Nonomuraea africana: one gene and its partner. The main gene of each other region encodes a partner of the protein of the gene in region 2 in a complex. Links are inferred from orthologs where the notes say so. Each region holds a gene or a part of one and is shown on either strand. Other genes may lie near its edges.

Region 1 (6,000 bases), 1.0 Mb from region 2 along the record:
AGCTGACCGGCGACCCTGCTGGCCTGCTCCTCCGAAGAGGCCTCGACCATCACCCTGATCATCGGCTCGGTGCCGCTGGGCCTGATGAGCACGCGGCCCGTCTCGCCCAGCTCCGCCTCGGCCGCGGCGACGGCCTCCGACAGTTGGGGCGCCGCCGCCTTGCCCCTGTCGACGTCCTTGACGTTGATCAGGATCTGCGGCAGCGCCGTCATCACCGAGGCGAGGTCGTGCAGCGACCTGCCCGACCTGGCCACCACCGACAGCAGGTGCAGCGAGGTCAGCAGGCCGTCACCCGTCGTCGCGTGGTCGAGCAGGATCACGTGGCCCGACTGCTCGCCGCCCAGGTTGTAGCCGTCGGCCTTCATCGCCTCCAGCACGTAGCGGTCGCCGACCGCGGTCTGGATGACGTTGATGCCCGCCTCGCGCATGGCCAGCTTGAAGCCCAGGTTGGACATCACGGTCGCCACCACGGTGTTCTTGGCCAGGCGACCCTCGGCGTGCATGGCCAGCGCCAGGATGGCCATGATCTGGTCGCCGTCGATCACCTCGCCCTTGTGGTCGACCGCGAGGCAGCGATCGGCGTCGCCGTCGTAGGCGATGCCGAGGTCGGCGCCGCGCGAGATGACGACCTGTTGCAGCTTGTCGAGGTGGGTGGAGCCGCAGCCCGCGTTGATGTTGAGCCCGTCGGGCCGCGCGCCGATGGCCTCGACCTGCGCGCCCGCGCGCAGCAGCGCCTCGGGCGCCACGACGCTGGCCGCGCCGTTGGCGCAGTCGACGACGATGTTGAGCCCGTCGAGCCTGCCCTCGACCGTGTCGAGCAGGTGCGAGATGTAGCGGTCGGCCTCGCCGTACGCCTCACGCACCCGGCCGACCCCCGAACCCACGGGACGGTCCCACCGCTCGCCGAGCCGGCGCTCGATCTCGTCCTCGACCGTGTCGGACAGCTTGAAGCCGCCACGGGCCACGAACTTGATGCCGTTGTCGGGCGCGGGGTTGTGCGAGGCCGAGAGCATGACGCCGAGATCGGCGCCGAGCGCGGCCGTGAGATGGGCGACGGCGGGGGTGGGCAGCACGCCGAGGCGCAGCACGTCCACCCCTGACGACGCGAGGCCGGCGACCACCGCGGCCTCCAGGAATTCACCTGAAGCGCGGGGGTCCCGGCCTACGACCGCCACGGGCCGCTTGTGGCCCGTGGCGGCGAAAGCGCCTGCATCGCCGAGGACGTGAGCCGCCGCGACCGAGAGGTCCATGGCGAGCTCGGCTGTGAGGTCGCGACCAGCGACCCCACGTACCCCGTCGGTGCCGAAAAGGCGCCCCAATTTAGCGCTTGCTGTACTGCGGAGCCTTGCGGGCCTTCTTGAGGCCGTACTTCTTCCGCTCCGTGGCGCGGGCGTCACGGGTGAGGAAGCCGGCCTTCTTCAGCGGCGGGCGGTTGGTCTCGACATCGAGGATCGCCAGCGCGCGGGACAGGCCCATGCGGAGGGCACCGGCCTGGCCGGTGACGCCGCCGCCGTCGATGCGGGCGATGACGTCGAAGGCCTCCTCGGCGCCGAGCACCACGAAGGGCTCGTTGACGATCTGCTGGTGGACCTTGTTGGGGAAGTAGGTGTCAAGCGAACGACCATTGATCGTCCACTTGCCGGTGCCGGGGACGATGCGCACGCGGGCGATCGCCTCCTTGCGGCGTCCGGTGCCGTACGAGTTGCCCGTGGTGACGGGCTTGCGCACGGGAGCGTCAGCGCTGGCAGCGGACTCGGTGGTGTACTCGGACGGGAACTCCTCGCTGGAGAAGTCCTCCTGCTCGGCCTCGATCACGGCCGTCTCGACACCGGTGGGCTCAGCCACGGTTCTCCTCTAAATCTTTCGCGAACTACTACTGGGCGATCTGGGTGATCTCGAACGGCACGGGCTGCTGGGCCGAGTGCGGGTGCTCGGACCCGGCGTAGACCTTCAGCTTCTTGGCCATCTTCCGGCCGAGAGCGTTCTTGGGGAGCATGCCCTTGACGGCCTTCTCGACGGCGCGGTCGGGCCGCTTCTCCATCAGCTCGCCGTAGGTCACGGAACGCAGACCGCCCGGGTAGCCCGAGTGGCGGTAGGCCTTCTTCTGCTCGAGCTTGTTGCCGCTCAGCGCAACCTTGTCGGCGTTGATGACGATGACGAAGTCACCGGTGTCGACGTGGTTGGCGAAGATCGGCTTGTGCTTACCGCGGAGCAGGGTCGCGACGTGGCTGGCCAGCCGGCCCAGCACCACGTCGGTAGCGTCGATGACGTACCACTGACGCTGGACGTCGGCGGGCTTCGGTGTGTACGTGCGCACGGTCGTAGCCTTCTTTAATAGCGTCTTCGGCGCTGTCGGATGCGACAGCTCTATGGTCGGTCGGTGCGGGCGCACGACAGCCCGGACCTTCCGTCTCCAGCAGATGGGAGATGACGCCGGACGCGCCGCGCATCGGTCACATACGGACCGACTCGCATACAACGAACGCTTAGGTTACCGCCACCCATGGACATGGGTCAAAACGAGCGGAGGCCACCGCGCCGTAGTCTACCTGCGGCACGGTTCTGTTTCGGTTCACGGCAGCCCCTTCTCGCGGAATATCTGACGTCCCTATCGTTGACTGCGGTATGTGGCAGACCCCTCACACCCGGCACCCCCAGCCGAGATCCCGGCGCCGGAACCTCCTGGGCCTGCTGGGCTGCCTGCTCGCCGTCCTGTTCGCGGGCGTGCTCATCGGCAGGCTCTCGGTCAGCCGCCTGGACGCCTCCGACCAGATCTACCTGAACAACACGGCGCCGCCCGCCACGCCCACGCTGTCGGCCTCTCCCGCTCGCTCGGCCTCTCCCTCGCCCTCGGCCAGGAAGTCGCGCGCCCAGGTGGAGAGCCGCGCGCGCCGCACCGCCAAGCCGTCGGCCACACCCTCGGCGGCGCCCCTGAAGCTGACCGAGGTCCCCGGTGAGGTGCCCGGCGACCCCACCCAGGTGCTCGGCTCGCCGCTGATCGAGGTCTCCTCCACGATGGCCACGCAGGTCGTCCAGCTCACCAACGCCGCCCGCGTCCGCAAGGGCTGCCGTCCGCTGCGGGTCGACAGGCGGCTGACCCGCTCGGCGCGCGCACACTCCCTGGAGATGGCCAGGACGGGATCGTTCTCCCACGACTCCCCCGACGGCGCCTCGCCGTGGAACCGGATGGAACGTGCCGGATACCGCGACGGCGCCGCCGAGAACATCGGCCGCGGCTACGTCACCGCCCGCGAGGCAGTGAGCGGCTGGATGGCCAGCCCCGAGCACCGCCGCAACCTCCTGCACTGCGGCTACCGCGCGATCGGGGTCGGCGTCGTCGCGGGTCCAGGAGGCCCCTGGTGGACGCAGGACTTCGGGTTTTCGTGACCTCGCCAACGGTCAAGCCCGGCTAATCTCGGCGCATGGGTTCCACCAAGAAGACCGAAGAGACCCCCTCCAAGCCGCGCAGCGCGATGTGGAGTCCCTATGACGAGGGCCCGCGCTCCAGGACGCCGCTGTGGTTCGCTCTCGGTGGCCTCGCCGTCCTGGGGGCGCTGGTGGCCGGTCTCGTGGTCATGTGGAACACGGAAGGCCCCGACCCCACCGCCGATCCCGCGGCCCGCGCGAGCGCGCCGCCCGTGGCGGCGCCCGTCGTGCCGTCCGACAAGTACGGCTACGCCTCCGCCCGCGAGACCGACCCGCAGACGCTCACGCAGAAGGAGCTCTTCCCGAAGAAGAAGTTCACCGTCGCCGGGCGCTCCTACGAAGTGACGATCATCAAGACGGACAAGAAGTGCGCCGACGCCGCCGAGGGCGACAAGCTCGACAAGGCACTCAAGTCCGGCAAGTGCACGCAGCTCCTCCGGGCCACCTTCAAGGACAAGGCCGGCAAGATCGTCGGCACGGTCGGCGTCGCCAACCTGGTCGACAGCAAGGCGGCGGCCAAGGTGGCCGCCTCCGTGCGCACCAAGGGCGAGAGCAAGCTCTTCGTCAAGCCGCTGGCGGGCACCGACGAGGTCACCAAGTTCATCGGCGCGGGCGAGGCCAGCGTCCACGTGGCCACGCACGGCCACTACGCGGTCATGCTCTACCTCCAGTTCAAGGACGGCCACAAGCCCGGCAAGAAGGACATCAAGCAGCTCTCGCAGGCCGGCGCCGACGTGACGCAGGCGACGGTCTATCGCGCGCTCGACTCACGTTCGCTCAGCGGCCGCCGCGCGAGCTGAAACCAGTCAGTCGCCCCTTAAGGCCACCAAAGCACCCCGCCGATCGGGGCGAGAACGCCCATACGGGCATGCCGATCTCCTGACTATGGTTAGGCTCCCCCTATGCGTGGCCAGGAATCTGGGTCTGAGCACGAGCGCGAGACGGACGGCTCGGCCGCACCGGCGACGCCACCTCCGAGTTTCGGCAGGCCGGCGGTGCGGACCGAGCCGAACGTCCCACCGGCCTACCCAGGGGGCTCCCACCCGTCGCACGGCGACGCGCTGGCCGAGCCCCCTTTCGCCGACTTCTCCGGGCCGGGCGCGGTGGGCGTACGACCCATCCCCGTCTTCCAGGGACCGCCGCCCGGCCTCCCCACACCGGAGCCCGCCCCCGACCTCCCCACCGGCTTCCCATCGCCGGGCACCGAGTACGGCCGGCCGAACGCCGAGTACGACCGGCAAAGCGCCGAGGCTTCCCCGCAGGGCATGGCCTCTCCCGCCCCTGGCGGCGGCGCTCCCTCATCGGGTGGCGAGTTCCCCGCGCCGAGTGGCGCCTTCCCCGGGGCGGGCGGCGAGTTCTCGCCGCACGGTGGCGGGCTCCCCCCGCAGGGCGGCGAACTCCCTGCGCAGGGTGCTGACGCGACGGCCGAGCACGCACGGCTGGGCCTGCCGCTGAGCGCCAGGCCGCTGCCGGCCTTTCCCGGCGTGCCCGCCGAGTCGTGGACGCAGTCCGCCCAGCCGTGGGAGCACGGCGCGGACGACCAGCCGTACGACTGGTTCTCCGACCCCGAACCGGACGCCGACCCGTCGCGGCCGACCCCCCAGCAGCCCGCTCCGCAGACACCGCAGCAGCCGAACGGACAGTGGGGTGCCACCACCCAGCCGCAGGGTCCACAGGACAGCGACTCCCCCTGGGCCCCCTCACCCGCATGGCAGCCAGCGGAGTCCCCGCAGGGCCAGTGGCAACCCGCGGAGGACGCGCAGCAGAAGTGGCAGGCCGCCAACAGCGGGCCGGACCAGGCGCAGCCCGCCGACAGCCCTCAGGAGCCGTGGCCGCAGGGGGTCGAGCCCGTCGTGCCCGGCGCGCCGCCCTGGCAGCCCCCTCCTGGCTTCACCGCCGCCGCCGCGGGGATGAAGGTCTGGCCCTCCCCGGACGACGCCCCCGCCATGCCGCCCTGGCCCGCCGCGACCGGCGAGCCCATCGACGCCCACGGTGACGACGAGCCGCTCGACCCCTCCATGACGGTCCCGTTCGGGCAGAGCGCCGAGCCGGGCGACGTCCCCGTGTGGCCCCCTGTGCCCGCGGACGAGGAGGCCGACGACCGCATCCCCGACCTGCCGTTCGACAGCTCGACCTGGGGACGTCCCAAGGACGGCGAGACCTCCGGCGACGTCCTCGACGACGCGCCTGCCGCGGGCGGCGGCGCTCCGCAGGAGCCCGCGCGCGCCGGCGACGAGAGCGCGTTCGCGCCCGGCGGCAAGCACGGCGACTCGCCGCAGGGGGGCGACGGCCCCGCCCGCTTCCACGGCGCCATCCCGCTCCCCGCCGCCGAATCGGCCCCCGCTCCGGGCGATGGCACGTTCCCACAGCCGGCCGTCCAAGCGCCCGGTGGGCAGCCGCCATCCGTCACCCCGGCGCAGGGACCGCCCACGCAGGGCACCACCGGATCACCGAACCTCCCGCCGAACGGACCACGAACCGGACCCCAGAGCGGACCCCAGAACGCGCCGCCAAGGGGACCTCAGAGCGGACCGCAAACCGGGCCGCAGAGCGGGCCGCCCATGGGCGCGTCCG
Region 2 (7,454 bases):
GAGCCGGCCACGGTCAAGGAACTCGACCGCCAGATGAACCTCAACGAGGGCATCATGCGGACCAAGGTTCTCCGCCCGGACGTGCACTGAGCGGCTCGTTCTCCCGGCTTTCTGTCGGGGGCGCGCCGTAGTCTGAGCCGTAACCAAGAGTCGAGGAAGGGCCCCAGCCATGGCAGCAGGCGACACCGTCATCACCATCGTCGGCAATCTTGTCAACGATCCTGAGCTGCGCTTCACCCCCACGGGGCAAGCTGTGGCCCAGTTCCGCGTCGCGTCCACTCCGCGGTTCATGGACCGCCAGACCAACGAGTGGAAAGACGGCGAAAGCCTCTTCCTGACCTGCAACGTGTGGCGGCAGGCGGCCGAGAACGTCGCCGAGTCGCTGACCCGCGGCATGCGGGTCATCGTTCAGGGACGGCTCAAGCAGCGGTCCTACGAGACCAAGGAAGGCGAGAAGCGCACGGTCTATGAGGTCGAGGTCGACGAGATCGGCCCGTCCCTGCGCAACGCCACGGCCAAGGTCAACCGCACCTCCCGTCAGGGTGGCGGCGGTGGCGGCTTCGGCGGCGGCCCCGCCGACGACCCGTGGGCCTCTGCCTCCCCGGCCCCGCCCCAGGGCGGCGGCGGTTTCGGCGGCGGTGGCGGCGGATACGGCGGCGGCAACCAGGGTGGCGGCTTCGGCGGCCAGCCCCAGGGCGGCGGCGGTTTCGGCGGCGGCGGCGACTTCAGCGACGAGCCTCCCTTCTAGTCTGAAGGGCCCGTTCGCGGGCCCCTCACGGTCAGGCCGCGAGGTCTGACCACCTGTCAACAAGCCCGAGTCCATTCCCGCTTCACGGCGGGGCTCTGAAAGGAGCACCACGATGGCTAAGCCGGCACTGCGCAAGCCCAAGAAGAAGGTTTGCCTGTTCTGCCACGACAAGATCTCCTACGTCGACTACAAGGACACGGCGCTGCTTCGGAAGTTCATCTCCGACCGCGGCAAGATCCGTGCGCGCCGGGTGACGGGCAACTGCACCCAGCACCAGCGCGACGTGGCGACCGCGATCAAGAACGCCCGTGAGGTGGCTCTGCTGCCCTACACGAGCACCGCGCGCTAAGGAGGACTTGCGACATGAAGCTCATCCTCACCACCGAGGTCTCCGGCCTCGGCGCCCCCGGCGACATCGTCGAGGTCAAGGACGGCTACGGCCGCAACTACCTCGTGCCCCGCGGCTACGCGATCCTCTGGACGCGTGGCGGCGAGAAGCAGATCGCTTCGATCAAGAAGGCGCGCGACGCCCGCGAGATCCGCGACCTGGGCACTGCCAAGGAAGTCGCCGGCCAGCTCGGCGCTCTGAAGGTGAAGCTGACCACCCGCGCCGGCGAGTCCGGCCGTCTGTTCGGCTCCATCACCACCGCTGACATCGCCGACGCGGTCAAGAAGGCCGGTGGCCCGGTCCTCGACCGTCGTCGCATCGAGATCGTCAACGCGATCAAGAGCGTCGGCTCCCACAAGGTCAGCGTCAAGCTGCACCCGGAGGTCTCCGCCTCGGTCGACGTCGAAGTCGTCGCCGGCTAACGGTACTTCCCGGTCAGGCCCCCGCATCCTCTGGACGCGGGGGCCTTTCCATATCTCTACAAGGGGCGAACTCCCTGACCAGGGACCCGCCGCTCCCACGTCAGCTTCTAGACCGGCCTCTCCAGCCCCATCGATCTCGGGTGGCGTAGTTTTCGGTCTGCGTGGGATCTCGGATGACGTTGACCTCGGGTCGGTACGCGGGAGACGGTGGCCCGTGCGGCGGCTGGGCAACGTGGAGGTTTTGGGCATATGGGGTGGAGTTGGTTGCCTATTTGGGGCGCGTACAATTTGCACGTTCATCTAGGTAAACGTGGAGGCACGCCCATGGTCCGCCCTTCGATGCTGCTCGCGCTTGGAGCGTTGGCGACGGCCGCCGTGGCGTGTGCGCCCGCCAACAACACCGCGAGCATCTCCGCGCCGAGCGGGGCGCCCTCCACCGCCTGCACCAAGGACCAGCTCAAGCTCGTCACCCCGGGCAAGCTGACGATCGGCACCGACAAGCCCGCCTACGAGCCGTGGTTCAAGGACGACGACCCGTCCAACGGCCAGGGGTTCGAGAGCGCGGTCGCCTTCGCCGTGGCGGGGGAGATGGGCTTCGACCGCGACGAGGTGCAGTGGTCGACGGTGAAGTTCGACACCGCCTTCGCGCCCGGCGTCAAGCAGTTCGACTTCGACATCAACCAGGTCTCCATCACCCCGGCGCGCGCCAAGGCGGTGGACTTCAGCAAGGGCTACTACACGGTCAAGCAGGCCGTGGTGGCGGTCGAGGGGTCGAAGTTCGCCGGTGCCACCGACCTGGCCGCGTTGAAGGACGCGAAGATCGGCGTCCAGGTGGGCACGACGGCGCTGACCGCCGTGAAGGAGGTCGTCCAGCCGGCGGCTGAGCCGAACGTGTACAACGAGCAGATCGACGCGGTGAACGCGCTGAAGAACAAGCAGGTCGACGCCCTGGTGGTGGACCTGCCGACGGCGTTCTACGTGACCGCCGCGCAGGTGGAGAAGTCCAAGATCGTGGGTCAGTTCGCGGCTACGTCCGGCGCTCCCGAGGAGTTCGGGCTGGTCATGGGCAAGGGCAGCACGCTCAAGCCGTGCGTGGACAAGGCGGTCGAGGCGCTGAAGTCGAAGGGCGAGCTGGCGAAGATCGAGCAGCAGTGGCTCGGCTCGGCGGCCGGCGCTCCTGAGCTCAAGTAAGGGACTGCCGCTGCGTGCTCCCTGCCGCCGGACAGCTGGTATCTCGTGGTCAACGAGACTCGGTGATGGTGGAGAGCGCGTGGTTCCGAGAGCTGACGGCTCCGGGGGCTGACTGTTCTCGGACCGCTGGTTCCCTGGGGAACGGGCTGGGTTTCGAGGACTGCGGGGATTCCGGGTGCACTGGTACTCCCACGGGAGCTGGTGGTTTCAGAGGAGCCCCCGGTTTTCCGGGGAGTTGGTGGTTCCGGGGGGCCGGGCTCCAGCGCGGTGGGGAGTGTGTGGGAGTTGGGACGACGGTGGGGCGTGGCCGGGTCGTTGAGGGGCCGGGCATGGATGGCATGGACACCGAAGGTGAAGTAGGCCGATGACGAGCCAAACCGCGACCGAGTGGGTCAAGAGCGATCGGCAGGTCGAGCGGGAGCGGGTCCGCAGGACGCGGGCCCGCCGTTCGGCGTCCGTCGCGACGGCCTCGACGATCGTCTTCCTGGTCCTCCTCGTCTGGGGGGTGACGAACTCTCCGGGCTGGGCCAGCGTGAAGGAGACGTTCTTCAACTGGGACGAGTTCGTCAACGCAGTGCCCGACGTGCTCACCGGCTTCCTGCTCAACATCAAGATCTTCCTGATCGCCGAGCCGCTGATCCTGGTCGTCGGGCTGCTGGTGGCGCTGGCGCGAGGGCTGAAGGCGCCGATCTTCTTCCCGCTGCGGGCGCTGGCCACGGCGTACACCGACATCTTCCGCGGCGTGCCGACGATCCTGGTGATCTACCTGATCGGGTTCGGACTGCCCGCGCTGCAGTTGCAGGGGGTCCCGACGGACCTGGCCACGCTGGGGATCATCGCGCTGACGCTGTCGTACGGCGCGTACGTGGCCGAGGTGATCAGGTCGGGCATCGACTCGGTCCACCCGAGCCAGGTGGCGGCGGCGCGGTCGCTGGGGTTGAGCCATGGCAAGACCATGAGGTTCGTGGTGCTCCCTCAGGCGCTGCGCAGGGTGGTGCCGCCGCTGCTCAACGACTTCGTCTCGTTGCAGAAGGACACCGCGCTGGTGGCCACGATCGGGCCGCTGGAGGCGCTGCGGCAGGCGCAGATCCACGCGGCGGGCAGCTTCAACTACACGCCCTACCTGGTGGCGGCGTTGCTGTTCATCCTGCTGACTATCCCGATGGCACGGTTCACCGACTATCTGGCGGCCAGGTCGCAGAGACGGCGTGGTCAGTGAACGCCGCGGAGAAGAGCTCGGACGGGACCTGCCGTCGGCACCGTAGGACGGACGCGCGTGAGGGCAGGCGACCGAACCGCAGGACAGGCGTCAGTGCTGTGCGAGCGGACCACCGCAAGGCAGGCGCCGCTGACGGGCGAGTGAACCGCACCTCAGACCCCGGTGGTGGGCGAGCGGACCGCACCCCATACGCCGGTGGTGGGCGAGTGGACCCTGCCTCAGACCCCGGTGGTGGGCGCGTGGGGGTGCGCCGTTGCGGCGGGCAGCCGGGGGCGCACGAGGAGCGTCCCTTGGACGGACGGTCAGCGGTGACCACGAAGGTGCGTGGGACGGCTTGCCGTACGGCACCAAACGACGGCCGTACGGCACCGCAAGGTACGGCACCAAACGGCGGCCGTGCGGCACCGAAAGGTACGGCACCGAGAAGAGGCCGGATGGCAGCCAAGAGAGCAGGTGTGGCGTGAGTGTGTTGACCATTGACGGGGTCTGGAAGAACTACCACGGCCACCACGTGCTGCGGGGCATCGACCTCGAGGTCGACACCCACGAGGTGGTCTGCCTCATCGGCGCGTCGGGGTCGGGGAAGTCCACGCTGCTGCGGTGCGTGAACCTGCTGGAGACCGTCGACGACGGCGCCATCCTCCTCGACGGCAAGGAGATCACCGATCCCGCCGTCGACGTGGACGACGTGCGCAAGCGGCTGGGCATCGTCTTCCAGGCGTTCAACCTCTTCCCGCACATGTCCGTGCTCGACAACATCACGCTCGCCCCCCGCCAGGTGCACAAGGTGGCCAAGGGCGAGGCGGAGGAGCAGGCCAGGGCGCTGTTGGCCAGGTTCGGGCTGGCGGAGAAGGCCGGGGCCTACCCCGACCAGCTGTCGGGCGGGCAGCAGCAGCGGGTGGCCATCATCAGGGCGCTGGCGACGCAGCCCAGGCTGATGCTGCTGGACGAGGTCACCTCGGCGCTGGACCCCGCGCTGGTCACCGAGGTGCTGGGGATCATCAAGGAGCTCAAGCAGTCGGGCATGACGATGATCCTCACCACGCACGAGATGGGCTTCTGCCGCGACATCGCGGACACGGTGTGCTTCCTCGACGGCGGCGTGCTGCTGGAGCGGGGCACTCCCGAGCAGATCTTCACCGATCCCCAGCACCCGAGGACGCGCGACTTCCTGCGCAGCGTCATCGAGGCGGGAAGGCTCTGAGCGCGCCTCAGCGGCGATGGCGGCCACCCCGGCCCCCCCGGCCCCCCAAGCCGCCACGGCCGCCCCGGCCGCCCGGAGCTCCCCGGGTGAGCTCGGCGGCGAAGGGGCTGCGCCGCCTGCCGTACGCCAGGTAGACCAGCAGTCCCGCGACCATCCACACCGCGAACCCGGCCCACGTCTGCACCCGCAGATTGATCATCAGCCACAGCGTGGCCAGCACCGACAGGGCGGGGACCAAGGGGGACAGTGGCACGGTGAAGCCCCTGGGCGTGGTGGGCATCGTGTGGCGCAGCACGACCACCCCGACGGACACCATCAGGAACGCGAACAGCGTCCCGAGCACCACCAGCTGTTCCAGCATGAGCACGGGCGCCAGCTGCGCCAGCAGGATCGCCACCACCCCGATCACCAGCGTCACGGTGGAAGGGGTGTGGAAACGGCGGCTGAGCGTGCCGAGGCGGCGGGGCAGCAGGCCGTCGCGGGCCATGGCGAACATGATCCGGGTCTGTCCCGCGATCAGCACCAGGATCACGGTCGTCAGCCCGAGAACCGCGCCGATGTTGATGACGTGCACCATCACGTCCTCGCCGACCGTCTTGAAAGCCGCCGCCAGCGGCGCCTCCCTGGCGATCCGCGTGTACGGCACCATGCCCACCATCACCAGCGCCGTCGCGATGTACAGCACGGTGGCGATCGCCAGGCTCCTGATCATCCCCAGGGGTACGGCACGCGGCGCCTCGACCGTCTCCTCCGAAGCCGTGGCCACGAGGTCGAACCCGACGTACGCGAAGACGATGGCGGGAGCCGCCGCGAACACCCCGAACCACCCGAAGCTCCCCGTTGGCCCCAGGAGCAGCCCGAGCACGGTGTCGGGCGACCCCGTGGACGGCTGGACGGGCGCGATGAAGTCGCCCAGGTTCGCCGTGTCGACGTGCGTCGCGCCGACCACGATCACCGCGCCGATGGCCAGCAGCTTCGCCACGACGATCACCCACAGCGCCCGCAGGCCGATGCGCGCGCTGAGCGCCACCGTGGTCGTCAGTGCGGCCAGCACGAACGCGGCCAGCACACCCTGCGGAATCGCCTGGCCGATCCCGAGGTCGGTGAGGGTCTGGGTGGCGTAGATCGCCCACACCCTGGCCACGACCGCCGCCGCGAGCTGGGTCTCGAGGATCAGCGCCCAGCCGACGGCCCACGCCCACACCTCGCCGAAGATGACGTAGGCGTAGGCGTAGGCGGCGCCGGAGGCGGGGATCGCCGAGGCCAGCTCGGCGTAGCAGAGGGCCGCCAGCATGCACGCGATGCCCCCGATCATGAACGAGAGGATCACGCCGGGACCGGCGGTGGTGGCGGCCTGGCGTCCCGCCATGCTGAAGATGCCCGCGCCGATCATCACCCCCAGGCCGAGCACCACGAGGTCGGCAGGGCGATAGAGCCGGTGGAGGCTGTGTCTGGCACCGGTGCGGAGGCCGATCGCGTCGGCGAGGGGAAGTCGGCGCACGTCGATGGACCAATCGACTAGGAAGGCTCCACCGTGCAGGGTGTGGACCGTGCCAGGCAAGCACGGGCCGGTTGACGAGTGGTCACCCTCCGGTAACTAGCCACCGGGTGCCGTACGCCCTGATACCGAGCGTGAGCATCCTGGCGATCATCCACACGCCCAGCGCCAGCCACAGGACCACGAGGTCTCCCGCCACGAGGGCCACGGGCAGGTAGGCGAGCGTCGTCCACACCCCCGCCCACGCGAGGTAGCGCTGGTCGCCCGCGCCGATCAGCACGCCGTCGAGCACGAAGACGACGCCGGAGATCGGCTGGAACAGCGCCACCACCCACAGGACGCCGAGCAGCTCGGCGGTCACCAGGGGATCGGCGTCGAAGATGCCGGGGAAGAACGGGCGTCCCGCGACGACCAGGACGCCGAGCACGACACCCGACCAGACGCCCCACCACACCATGCGCCTGGTGGCGTCCCTGGTGCCGTCCGCGTCGCCCGCGCCGAGCGAGCGGCCCGTGATGGCCTGGCCGGCGATCGCGATGGCGTCGAGGCCGAGGGCGAGCAGGGTCCACAGCTGGGTGGCGATCGCGTGGGCGGCCAGTTCGGCGGTGCCCATCCTGGTCGCCACGGCGGTCGCGACGAGCAGCACGATGCGCAGGCAGACGGTCCTGACCAGGAGGGCGACGCTGGCCGTACCCGCCTGCGCGATGCCCGCGAGGTCGGGCGCGAGCGGCACGCCCGCCCGCCGGGCGCCCCCGACGACCACCCACAGGTAGACGGCCGCGCC

The links. The genes of interacting proteins can lie anywhere in the genome.
Region 1: rplI (region 2) and rplM share a complex: the UniProt entries of both Bacillus subtilis proteins name them as parts of the 50S ribosomal subunit. The link is inferred for Nonomuraea africana from one-to-one orthologs.

The regions. Positions count from the first base shown.
Region 1 is NZ_JADBEF010000001.1:8,422,181-8,428,180, reverse strand. Bases 596-3,591 are described here. They hold rplM (50S ribosomal protein L13), read right to left. Parts: upstream 2,318-3,591; coding sequence 1,874-2,317; downstream 596-1,873. Other genes in these bases: H4W81_RS40455 (hypothetical protein), read left to right, coding at 3,423-3,591; H4W81_RS40460 (CAP domain-containing protein), read left to right, coding at 2,626-3,387; rpsI (30S ribosomal protein S9), read right to left, coding at 1,321-1,845; glmM (phosphoglucosamine mutase), read right to left, coding at 596-1,319. In the rest of the region: more of glmM, read right to left, coding at 1-595; more of H4W81_RS40455, read left to right, coding at 3,592-4,226; H4W81_RS40450 (hypothetical protein), read left to right, coding at 4,422-6,000. UniProt on the Bacillus subtilis protein: This protein is one of the early assembly proteins of the 50S ribosomal subunit, although it is not seen to bind rRNA by itself. It is important during the early stages of 50S assembly.
Region 2 is NZ_JADBEF010000001.1:7,407,285-7,414,738, reverse strand. The notes cover bases 1-2,834. They hold rplI (50S ribosomal protein L9), read left to right. Parts: upstream 1-1,111; coding sequence 1,112-1,558; downstream 1,559-2,834. Other genes in these bases: H4W81_RS35245 (ABC transporter substrate-binding protein), read left to right, coding at 1,883-2,749; rpsR (30S ribosomal protein S18), read left to right, coding at 861-1,097; H4W81_RS35260 (single-stranded DNA-binding protein), read left to right, coding at 170-748; rpsF (30S ribosomal protein S6), read left to right, coding at 1-90. In the rest of the region: H4W81_RS35240 (amino acid ABC transporter permease), read left to right, coding at 3,114-3,968; H4W81_RS35235 (amino acid ABC transporter ATP-binding protein), read left to right, coding at 4,429-5,172; H4W81_RS35230 (APC family permease), read right to left, coding at 5,180-6,673; H4W81_RS35225 (MATE family efflux transporter), read right to left, coding at 6,756-7,454. UniProt on the Bacillus subtilis protein: Binds to the 23S rRNA.